DNA from 2 places in the Celerinatantimonas marina genome. Region 1 is predicted to be linked to the other one. Evidence: riboswitches for the same ligand, from Rfam matches in the RefSeq annotation. Region 1 holds a riboswitch; the other holds the start of a gene.

Region 1 (6,348 bases):
AATAACATTCAACCAAGGAAAAGGTCAACACGCCTTAATGTTCCACGGAAGTGGTTTGCATACGACGACGATACCGCTGCAACTTTCCCATCAGAAGACATACAATCAGCATTACAAAAGAGGGCCAAAGCCAGCTCATTCCAAGCGAGAAACCAGGTAAAAAATCAAGCCAATGTATATCAATATTTAAGGAATTAAGGGTATCAATGAGTGCAAAAACAAATGTGGTCGTCAGAATATATCGGTAATCTCGTTTTGGATCAGCCAATTTAGAGCGAATAAAAACCAGAGCAACTAACACAATCGCAACCGGATATAGCATATATAACACCGGTTTTGACAATTCGATTAATTTCGATAAACCAATGTTCGTCACTAAAGCGCAAAGGCATCCTAAACAAATAATCCAGTACCGGTAACCCCCTCCGATCAATCGAGCAAAATATTCAGAACAGGCTGAAATTAAGCCGATAGCCGTAGTCAAACATGCCAGTAATACAATGCCAGATAACACCAATTGTCCATAATGCCCAAATAGTTGCTGAGTATACAGGCTCAGAATGGTGCCTCCATTATCAACATGTAAAGCAACCGAAGCACTGGTCGCACCTAAATAAAAAAGGGATACATAGACAAATGCCAATCCCACTGCTGCAATACCAGCCGCCCATACTAAATATTTTGCACAACTTCTAAGCTCATCAATGCCTTTGCTGCGCAATGTATCGATCAGCAACATTCCAAAAATCAACGAACCGAAAGTATCCATCGTATTGTAACCATCTAAAAACCCGGCCGATAATGGGTGATGTTGGTATCCACCTGATGCAACCCGAGGTATCCCTAAGGGGTGTAAGAATACGGTCACAGCTAAAATAATTAATCCGATAAATAACGCCGGCGTTAGCACTTTACCGATAAGATCGATCAATTTCCCCTGAGACCAAGCAAAGAAAACGGCAACCGCAAAAAATATGATGGAAAAAACAGCAAGTGGCAGCGTTCCATTCTGATACGTTTGACCCAGCAATGGTTTCACAGCCATTTCAAATGCCACCAGCCCGGTGCGGGGCACGGCAAAGGCGGGACCGATGATGATATACATAAGAACAGCAAATAAGGTTGCAATGTGTATGGGCAGATCTCGACTCAACTTTTCCCAGGAACCGCCCGCCACGGCAATCGCGAGAATACCCGCTAATGGCAACCCTACGGCAGTCACCAGAAAACCACTCATAGCCCAAACATAATGTGAACCGGCAAGTTGTCCCGCCAAAGGTGGGAAAATAATATTGCCAGCTCCTAGGAAAAATGCGAAAAGCATAAAACCGAGTGCAATAATGTCTGATATCCTCAAAATACTTCTCACAATTCACCCTCATTTACTTTAAAAATTATTTATTTTGTGCATAAAAATGACAAAAAATAATTATTCAGACTAAATTCGGGCGCAATAATGACGAAACAGCAAGAGAGAATCAACCCCTGGATCAAGCAAGGATCCAGGGATGAAGAGTGGCAATCAGTTCAATTCTTTAAAAATCGTAGGTTGCATTGAGTCGAGTATCGATCCCCGGAGCCCGATAAGTAGACTGTGAATCATAATGACGATCCAATACGTTATGAGCACTGGCATTAACTTTAAAGCGCGAAGTAATTTGGTACCCCACAGCCAAATTCAATGTCATATAACTCGGCATCTGCACACTATTGCTAACGTCAGCATACTGTTTTGCGATCCATTTGAGTCCCGAATGCAGATGCCAATGGGCAAGATCCCAGTCCATCTGCCATTTCACGCTATGCTGAGGTACATAACGTAATTGCCGATGGGTATTTTCATCTTCGCCGTATTGATACACATAGCTGAGCTTTTGCTGGATCGGCCCCGTATTTCCACTCAAAATGAATTCACTACCCGATATTCGAGCTTTGGAGACATTGCTTGGAATATAAGTCGGTGCCGGTGAACTCACCAAATCACGATACCAACTTTGATAAAGATTCACTTCATAATTAAACCAAGCGTTATTTCCGATAAACCCTAACTCCAACGTATTGGAGTGCTCAGGATCTAACTTTGGATTCGAAAAACCCGGATAATACAGATCATTAAAGTTAGGGGCTTTAAATGCCGTCGCATAACTCAGTTTAACTTGTTGATGAGGGAGATAATTCCAGCCCGCGGCAGCTCCGAAAGTCGTATCATTCCCATAGCGCTGATTATGATCCTGACGGACACTGACATTAGCCAGATAATCGCCATTATCAAAGCCCAGCTGGCTAAATACCGCAACATTATAACGGCGAGTTTCATCATAACTCTGACTTGAACGTCCCACATCATCGTTACGTCCATCAATTCCACCACTGAGCTGCCAGTGTGGCCTGAACTGCCAGCGGTTAATCCAGTTCAAAGCATATCTCTGCGTCACATAACGAGTGTGATACGCATGATCGCGACTATCATCAATCCCATAACTGACATTTAAATCGCTATGATACGTGTCATTTTGGTAATCGCCGCCCAACACATAGAACTGTTGAAACAAATCCGTTTTAGCGACTGAATCGGGTGACCCTAAAAATCCGGCAATATTATATTCAGAGTGCCCTCGGTTCAGAATCGCTTTCCCATGCAATTGTAGCTTCGGATTAATCTGATAAGATCCGCCCACCAATGCTTGCTGAGTGTCATATCCATAATCGTGATCTAAGGTACTGGTCGGTTTAAAGTTATAGCCATCTGAACGCTCTTCGTTCACGCTGGCTTGCAGTTGCATCGCCTGATTGATTTGATGGACATAACGAACACTGCCCTGTCCATATCCTCGGTTCCCCATTCCCGCTTTCAGCCGCAGTTGCTCTTCCCCCGGCTCAGGTTTAGTGATGATATTGATCACGCCAGCCATTGCATCTGCACCATACTGCACAGCTCTCGGCCCACGAATAATTTCAATCCGCTCCACCATACTGACCGGTAAAAAGCTAATCGAGGAACCACCTGCGGTAGCACTCATCGCCCGAACGCCATCGACCAATACCAACGTATGACTGCTACTATCCCCCCGAATGGAAGTATAGGAAGTTGTGCCCCGCCCACCACTGGTTCGAATATTGACACCCGGTTGCATCGAAAGCACATCTAAAATACTGGAAGCCTGCATCCGTTCAATATCTTCCGATGTTACGACGGTATAAGCAGAAAGGACTTTTTCGGTTGATTCAGCCATACGACTGGCTGTCACTAACATTGTCGGAGTAGACTTACTCCCTTCTTGAGCATAACTATTTAGTACAACCAGACTAAACAGCACACAGCTCCATTGCTTTTTCATAATAGATCCCACTAAATAACGCGTTAGCTGTTGTTGTCTCCGGGCAGGTCTTCGGACTTCGAGATAGCCTTTCGGCCTCAAGAGCACCTTCCCACATCTCACCAGATGCAGTGGTTTGCCACTCCTGATTCATCGTTACCGCTGCGCGACAGCTCTGGATTTACACCAGATTCCCTTTTCAATGGCCTCGGCCATCACCACGGAGGCGCGATTATACGCAGTTTATTAAATAACTTTCAAATGCATCTTATAATTACTCCTTGTATTAAAATCAGGCTTACCTAAAATGACGCGCCAGAAGCGCATCAACCAAAAGAACGATCATGGCCGAAATAGCATACTCTCCAGAACAGTATCAGTCCCTTCTGAGTACGAAGGTTGAACGGATCCGTCAGCAATTTGCAGATTTAACCCCCCAACCACCAGAAGTCTTTGCATCGCAATCCGAACATTATCGAATGCGAGCGGAGTTCCGGGTCTGGCATGAGGGGGAGGATCTCTATCACATTATGTTTGATCCACAAACCAAGCATAAAATCCGTGTGGATCAGTTTCCACCGGCAAGCCTGTTGATCAACACCTTGATGCCATTACTACTGGAACAACTGCGACACAACCCAGTCTTACGTCATAAGCTATTTCAAATCGACTACCTCTCCACCCAAAGTGGCCAAGCAATTATCAGCCTGCTTTATCATAAACACCTTGATGAAGCTTGGTTACAACAAGCGACTCAGCTTCGCAACCAACTCCGTGAAAACTTCGATATTCATCTAATCGGACGCGCTCGCAAGCAAAAAATTCTACTTGATCAGGATTTTGTCGTCGAACATCTCCACGTCGATAACCAAACACTGCAATATAAACAGGTGGAAAACAGCTTCACGCAGCCTAATGCCGGTATCAATGAAAAAATGCTGGCTTGGGCACTTCAGGTCACCGCCGCACAACACGGTGATCTACTCGAACTTTATTGCGGGAATGGCAATTTTTCACTGGCCTTAGCGCGTAACTTCCGTAAAGTTCTAGCTACCGAAATCGCCAAACCGTCGGTCGATTCAGCCCAATATAATATCGCCGTCAACCAGATCGAAAATGTGAAAATTTTGCGAATGTCAGCGGAAGAATTCACCGAAGCGATGCATGGCCGCCCTTTTCAACGTCTGAGCAATGCTCAGGTCAACCTCAGTGATTACCAATGTGATACGATTTTTGTCGATCCGCCCCGATCGGGATTAGATCAGGACACCTTAAATATGGTTCAGGACTATACCCATATTCTGTATATTTCCTGTAACCCTCAGACACTACATGCCAATTTGCAGCAGCTCAGTCAAACGCATCAAATAACACGCTGGGCCATCTTTGATCAATTTCCTTATACTGATCACGCTGAAGTTGGGGTCTGGCTCACGCCACACAAGTCATAATCACAAAGGTGGGGGCGTTTTCATACAGGCACCGCCACTTCGCAACCCACCCGAATGAGGCTCAAAGGGATATGCTAAAGGCGGTGATTTATAACAGGATAAAAACAACATGCCAACACCACAAGTAGGCGTCGGAGTCATTATTCTCAATCAGGAAGGGAAATTACTCCTCGGTAAACGCTGCAATACCCATGCGCCTTTTTGGGCGCTTCCGGGAGGGAAGGTCGAACTCGGCGAGAGCTTTGAACAAACAGCAATGCGGGAAGTACAGGAAGAAACAGGTTTAACCATAGAACATGTGCAGGTCATCGGACTAACCAATAACCTGCAGACCTATCAGCACGAAGGGATCCATTTTGTCTCTGCGATTTTAACCTGCGATCCAGTTGCTCAGACGCCCTGTTTACGCGAACCCCACCGCTGTGAACAGTGGCGCTGGTTTGAAATCAATCAACTCCCAAAGCCACTGTTTGAAGCTTCCGAGCACGCTATCAGCAACTGGCAAGCCGGACAATTTTATACCCGTAGCTGATACGCTTTTGGGGTGATGCGTGTCGACGTTGGCAATAGTCTCAGTGATCGGGTATTAGGAACACTCATTTAGACCAGACGCTGACACAATTGTACCAAATCGCTTTGAATAGCACCGGCTGTCACTTCTCGACCCGCTCCCGGCCCCTGAATCACTAACGGATTACTCTGATACCAATCCGAAGTAATCGCGAACACATTATCACAGGGGCGTAAATGGACAAAAGGATGTTCTGCATCCAGTGCAATCAACCCAATCTGGGCCTGTCCCTGTTCATTAAAACGCGCTAAATAACGAATAAATTGATGGCTATGAGATGCCTGCTCCAGTTGCTGCAGCATCGGGGCATCTAGCTCCGAGCTTCGTTGCCAAAACTCATCCAGCGGTAATTCAGCCAGCGACTCCGGAATCAGTGATTGCAGCTCGATCTGCTGCTGTTCCAGGGCAAATCCAGCTTCACGCGCCAGAATCAATAACTTACGCTGTACATCCTGTCCGGACAGATCTTCTCGCGGATCCGGTTCGGTTAACCCTTGTTGCCAGGCTTCATGCAGCAACTGCGAAAATGGTTTTCGTCCATCGTACTGCTGAAACAACCAGCTTAACGTTCCTGAGAAAATCCCACTGATTTCGCGAATTTTATCTCCGGAATCGCGGAGCATCTGGATACTGGACTGAACCGGTAACCCCGCCCCAACGGTAGCGTTATAGAGCCAGTGCCCACCATATTCATGAAAGAGCTGACAGGTCTGCTGATAAAAAGACAACTCAGCGGAACCAGCATATTTATTGGCAGTAATCACATGGATCCCATGTCGAGCCAACTGCGGATAGTAACGGCTGACAGTTTCACTGGCTGTCATATCCACTACCACTAACTCATCAAAAGGATGATGCCGTAATTGATCCAATAACTCCTGCCAAATCAAAGGATGCGGTGTAAAATGATCCAAAATACTGACCGGATCAAGCCCTTGCATATTGAGCATGCCGCCGGTTCGGCCAAAGAGTCCCGCTAAAATCAACCGCTGATGAAACCGTTGCTCCA
Region 2 (6,348 bases), on a different contig from region 1:
TCCCTTTTTGAAAGGAATTGTCCCGATTATCCTGTTCTTCTTTCTGGCCATTGGGATCAGCTACGGCAAAACTATCGGGATCATTCACAATGCCAAAGATGTAGCTCAGCAGATGTCTACCGCCATTCAAGGGATGTCTAACTATGTGGTACTGATTTTCTTTGCTTCGCAGTTTATCGCTTATTTTAACTGGAGCCATTTAGGCACCTGGGTCGCGGTGCACGGCGCGGATTATCTCAAATCCGTCCATATGACGGGGATTGGCATTTTGATTGCTTATTCCATTCTAACGGCACTGCTAAATTTCTTAATCATGAGTGGTTCAGCCAAATGGGCTCTGGAAGCACCCGTATTTATTCCCATGTTTATGCAACTGGGCTATAGTCCTGCATTTATCCAGATCGCTTATCGAGTCGCTGATTCATCAACCAACATCATCACCCCGCTCAATCCCTATTTTGTAGTGATTTTAGCCTTTATGCGTCGCTATGATAGCAAAGCTGGTTTTGGCACTTTAGTTTCCCTGTTGGTCCCCTACAGTATTTGCTTTTTACTGGCATGGATCGGACTTTATTGCGTATTTTATGTGACCGGTTTCCCCATTGGACCGGGTGTGAGTGTTCATCTGTAATTATTGAGGAATCATTATGTCTGCTGTTGTCATTGAACCCCTGATCCAAACCTTATTACCACAGATGATCACCTGGCGACGCGACTTTCACCAACATGCCGAATCCGGTTGGTTGGAATTACGCACCGCCTCACGAGTTGCCCAAGAACTGGAGCAACTCGGCTATCAATTGGCCATTGGTAAGCAAGTGATTAAAGCCGAGGCTCGCATGGGACTCCCAACTCAAATCCAATTCGACGCAGCCCTCGCTCGCGCCAAAACCCAGGGGGCCTGTGAGCGCTTTTTACCACAATTAGCTAATGGCTTTACCGGCATTGTGGCAACACTGGATAGCGGCCGTACAGGCCCGACCATCGGCTATCGCTTTGACATGGATGCGCTTGATCTGAGTGAAGATCAGCATGACGACCATCGACCGACCCAACTGGGGTTTAACTCTGTAAACGATGGCTCCATGCATGCCTGTGGTCACGATGGCCATACAGCAATTGGTCTGGCACTCGCCCATTTGCTCGCCCAAACTCGCACTCACTGGTCCGGACGCGTCAAACTCATCTTTCAGCCCGCTGAAGAAGGCACCCGGGGTGCTCGCTCTATGACCGAAGCGGGCGTGGCAGATGATATCGATTATTTTACGGCGATCCATCTTGGAATGGGGATCCCCAGTAAGGCAATGATCTGCGCCGAAGACAGCTTTTTAGCCACCAGCAAATTGGATGTCACCTTCACCGGGATTGCCGCTCATGCCGGAGCTAATCCCGAAAACGGCCACAATGCACTACTTGCTGCCGCTCAGGCAACGCTGGCGCTGCACGGGATTAGTCGTCATAGTGATGGCTCTTCGCGAATCAATGTCGGGGTATTACAAGCCGGAACCGGCCGCAATGTCATTGCACCCAATGCCTTGCTGAAATTAGAAACTCGTGGGCAAAATAATGCCATCAACGATTATCTTAAGCAGCAAGCCGAGCAGATCATCGCCGGTGTGGCGCAGATGTATGCCGTGGATTATCACATCGAGCAAGTAGGTGCAGCCCAAAGTGCTCAATCAAGTCCACAATGGGTTGCCTTTATTCATCAACAAGCCGCCCAAAGCGGGCGCTTTGAAGCGATTTATGATCATAGTGATAAAGCGGCTGGCTCCGAGGATGCCACTTATTTTATCGAACGCGTTCAGGCCCACGGAGGACAAGCCGCGTACTGCGTATTTGGCAGTCATTTAAGTGCCGGTCACCATCATCCCCATTTTGATTTTGATGAGCAAACACTGGCGGACACGCTACATACCCTAGCGAATTTAACACTGCATTTGGATCAGTTTCCAACTCACGTCTAAATAGCTGTTCATTATTATGTTTCCCCCAAAAAGTAGAGGCCATGTCGATAAATCGCCCCATCGCGTCGGGGATGATGCGGTGGAGCCCCATGGAGGGAGTTGATACGGGTCGACGTTGGCAATGGTCGCTGTAACCTCGGATTAGAAACACTGGTATTTAGAAATAACTAGACAAATCGTTGAAGTCATCGAGCCGAAGACGGGGATCCAGCCTTTGCTTTAAGTGTCTCCTAATTGATACACATCAGCATATATTCGTCATCACTCCATATACTCATTTTTGAGAGACTCTCTCACACGGGATTAGGCCATAGGAAAACTGTATTCCTCAATGATGAGGTCAAGCAGTTACTGCCCCCGCAACGGTAGACGCATAAGGATAATCGATAACAGACCACTGGGAACACCGGGAAGGTCTGTTTGTAGCGTTAAGTCCGGAGACTAACCTAACCCTTCTTTTTACGCTGTTCTACGGGGATGTAGAACCCTAGGAGACCACCATGCATATCGAACCCGGGCTGGTCAGCCCTGAAAAAATTATCCTCAGTTACGCCACGGCTACAGCGGCCATCGGCTATTTAACGCGGCTTTGGTATCAAGAAGCCAGACAACGCGGCTTATTATCACTGAGTGTTCGCTCGCTCATCTGTAGTGCTTTAGTGTTTTGTTTTTTTGAAGTTCTTCCCCATCACCCCATCGGGGTTTCGGAAGTGCACTTGATTTTAGGGTCAACGCTATTTTTAATCTTTGGGCCGGCAGCTGCAGGAGTTGGATTAGCGCTCGGTTTGTTAGTTCAAGGGCTATTTTTGGCGCCCTTTGACCTGCCCCAATATGGGATGAACGTGACTACACTACTCGTCCCTCTGTATGCCATGTATGCACTGGCCCAGCAGGTTATCGATAAAAATACCGCCTATGTAGATTTGAAATACCATCAGGCGTTACGCTTATCTGTCGCTTATCAAGGAGGCATTGTAATTTGGGTGGGATTTTGGGCGCTCTATGGCCAAGGATTCGGCGCTCAGAATATTCACCAGATCCTCACTTTTGGTATCGCTTATATGAGTGTAATCATCGTCGAACCGCTGATTGATATCGCCATTCTAGCCTTGGCCAAAACGGCCTACTTGCTTAAAAATACCTTATTTGTCAGCGGGCGGTTGTATCACGCGGCTTAAAATAACGAAGCACCGCTTGGCGGTGCTTTTCTATCAATATAAAGCATACACATTTTTAACCGCGAACAGGTGCGGCACTGATCAGATTTTCTTCAATAATTTTTCTCTTACCGCTTCAAAATACCCGGGATTTTGCACTAAAAATGTACATGCGATAATGAAAAACATGCCCCCTAACATGGTCATCGTTAATGCAGAACCTAACACGATATAGGCCATGACCGCAGTAAAAACAGGAACACAAGAGAAGTAAATAGATACATGAGTCACCGCACCCAGCCGTAGTGCTCTAATCAGTAAAACCGAGGATACAAACGATATTAATACACCCTGCCATAATACGGATATTATCGAGGCCGCATTAACCTCAAATGAAAAGGGACCCAATATAGATACGGATGGAATTAATAGAAAAAGTGCCGCGAAACATTGAATCGACATATTTTCTATAATATTGATATGGGAACAATATTTTTTTTGCATAATCGATCCCAATGTGATCGCCAGTAATGAGATCACGGCATATCCTATATTTTCTATATTTGACGTCCCGAGCGAAAAGTCTTCTATAGAAAAGAGTATGGTTCCTAATAAACACCCCACAATTCCCACGATTTGAATCTTATATGAGATATCTCTTGAGATAAATAAGGTTATAACCGGTTGCAACCCTAAAATGATCGTCAGCATCGCCGGAGAGATGTTTAAGGCTAACGAATAAGCAAACGTAACTGGATATATAAACTGTATAAATGCACCGACGATAACACACGCTATAATATCGCGTTTACTTAATGTGAACCGGCCTTTATTTTTAATGAAGTGGGTTAGATAAAATAATAGAAAGGCAATCACAATTCTGATGGTGATAAATGTCAATGGGTTGGTGTACTGCAATCCAATAGCGGACGCAATATAACCAGAGGCCCAAAAGAAGACAAAAATCCATCCAATATACATATACACTCCTATATTGCCCCTTCACCATGATCTGAAATTGATTTCATCAATTAATTCAATCATGGCGGAGCAACAGCCTCCGGCCATATTATAAAATAGCTAACATCAAATAAGTTCTTTTCATCTTATTACATATAGATACGATAAATTATACTTTTATGTGAAATAAAATTTTATGCTTTTATATGATATGCTTTAGATATTATTAACTATCACTGCCAATATATTCTTTCGTTTATCATTATTTGGCTCATTACATTATTTCCAAAAGTAACCTTTAATTCTTCGATGCATAAATAATCGCCCAATCTATAAAAAGAGGGTGCACGGCAAAGCCTGATCCAAGTACAAAAATCAACCGATATTTTTATATCGTCCGCAGATGCGCGAATCCATAGGCTTAACGCTCTCACAGCCTCAGATATGACAGGATCCAGTCCAATCACTATTCATCACCCGGTCGTAAATCGCTAAGACAAGCGACCTTGCGCTTCGAGGCACCGCACCATAGCCGTTGCCACACCACTTTATTGATTGCCATATCGAGATACGGAGAAGGGCATTGCTCGCATCCAATTAAAAATGCAAGCTAAAAATATTGGAATCCTCTGATCTGAGACACCCATCATAAAAAAAGAAGTTGTATAATGCATTTGTGTTTTATCAATAGGAGAACAGAAATGACCCAAGTTTATGATCGTAATCATAATATCCTGACCGTTGGTCAACGGGTACTGATCAGTGAAAATGGTGAAACCACTCAAGTCTCTAAAATCAATGCAGAACACTTGAGCGCATTCGATGCACAACATAATGCATGCATCCAGCTAAGTAACGGCAATAGCATCGCACCAATTGATTTGGCGCGTCTCGGCTAACCACCGTTTTGGGGGCACTATGGTCTTCTCTCACTACGCTCTCTTGTGTCCCCAATCGAATTTAATCTATCTTTTTTAGCGCTCTATTGACTTCCTCATAATCTTCAAACCCACTAAATCCGCGTAAGAGCTGATCTTTTAACAAACTTTCCTTATACTGAACTCATGATCATATTTACAGTGGTTAGAGAATGAAATTAGAGCAAACACCGGTGACAGTGCTCAAAGGTGTCGGTAGTCGGCTCATGGAGAAACTGCAGCGACTGGATATCGTCAGTCTGCAGGATTTGCTATTTCATCTGCCTCTACGCTATGAAGATCGAACCCATATCTGGCCGATGAGTGATCTGCTACCCGGTGTGCATGCGAGTGTCAGCGGGATCATCCAAAAAGTAGATACTGTGTATGGTCGCCGCAAAATTCTCAGTTGTCGGATAAGTGACGGGAATGGCAGTGTGACGCTGGTATTTTTCAACTTTAATCAGGGTCAGAAAAACGCCATGCAGGTCGGGGATCAAATACGCGCTTTCGGTGAAATCCGCCGTGGCAAACACAGCTGGGAGATCGTTCACCCAGACTATCAAATTGGTCCCGCTCATGAGCCGTGGCAGGTTGAAGCCGAATTAACACCCATTTATCCCACAACCGAAGGGCTCCGACAGCTCACGCTACGCCAGCTCACCACGCAAGCACTGGAAATGCTCGAGGCCTATCCTCCGGAGGCCTTATTAACTGAGCAAAGCAACCTGCTCAGTGGACTCCCCACCCTGCCGGAGGCCCTACAGTTACTACATCGCCCCCCACCAGATGTTGCACTGGAACAACTCGAATCAGGGGAACACCCTGCGATCAAACGGCTGGCTTTAGAGGAACTCTGCGCCCATCAGCTGAGTTTGCGCACCTTTCGTCAGGCGTCATTACAAGACAGCGCCCCAGCCCTAGCCAAAGTTCCCAACCAACAACAACAGTTTTTAGCTCAGCTGGGATTTACGCCCACCACCGCACAGCAACGGGTTGCTCAGGAAATTGCCAATGATATGGGGCATGATTATCCAATGATGCGGTTAGTTCAGGGGGATGTGGGCAGTGGTAAAACTCTGGTAGCCGCGATGGCAGCACTACAGGCATTGGCCGCTGGTTACCAAGTTGCACTGATGGCCCCGACCGAAATACTGGCCGAACAGCATTTAAATCAATTCAGCGACTGGTTTACACCACTGGGATATCAAATTGACTGGTTAGCTGGAAAACAAACCGCCAAGGCACGCCGAGAAACCCTTGAACGCATCGTCAGTGGCTCCTCGAACCTCATCGTCGGCACCCATGCGATTTTTCAAGAACAGGTGCAATTTGCTAATTTGGCAC

Evidence for each region. A riboswitch is a leader RNA that binds a small molecule or an ion and turns the genes downstream of it on or off. The one in region 1 is predicted to bind cobalamin.
Region 2: linked by a shared signal. The riboswitch ahead of ABUE20_RS04790 (energy-coupling factor ABC transporter permease) and the one ahead of ABUE20_RS10255 (TonB-dependent receptor domain-containing protein) in region 1 are both predicted to bind cobalamin.

Annotation. Positions count from the first base shown of each region.
Region 1 covers NZ_JBFNXK010000008.1:2,158-8,505, forward strand. The annotation lists gene brnQ (branched-chain amino acid transport system II carrier protein) at 35-1,369, opposite strand; gene ABUE20_RS10255 (TonB-dependent receptor domain-containing protein) at 1,536-3,338, opposite strand; cobalamin riboswitch at 3,364-3,556, opposite strand; gene trmA (tRNA (uridine(54)-C5)-methyltransferase TrmA) at 3,662-4,768, shown strand; gene ABUE20_RS10265 (nucleotide triphosphate diphosphatase NUDT15) at 4,878-5,300, shown strand; gene metL (bifunctional aspartate kinase/homoserine dehydrogenase II) at 5,369-6,348, opposite strand, start outside.
Region 2 covers NZ_JBFNXK010000003.1:186,385-192,732, forward strand. The annotation lists gene ABUE20_RS04780 (AbgT family transporter) at 1-631, shown strand, start outside; gene ABUE20_RS04785 (amidohydrolase) at 648-1,967, shown strand; cobalamin riboswitch at 2,256-2,431, shown strand; gene ABUE20_RS04790 (energy-coupling factor ABC transporter permease) at 2,468-3,145, shown strand; gene ABUE20_RS04795 (DMT family transporter) at 3,227-4,105, opposite strand; gene ydfZ (putative selenium delivery protein YdfZ) at 4,786-4,983, shown strand; gene recG (ATP-dependent DNA helicase RecG) at 5,175-6,348, shown strand, end outside.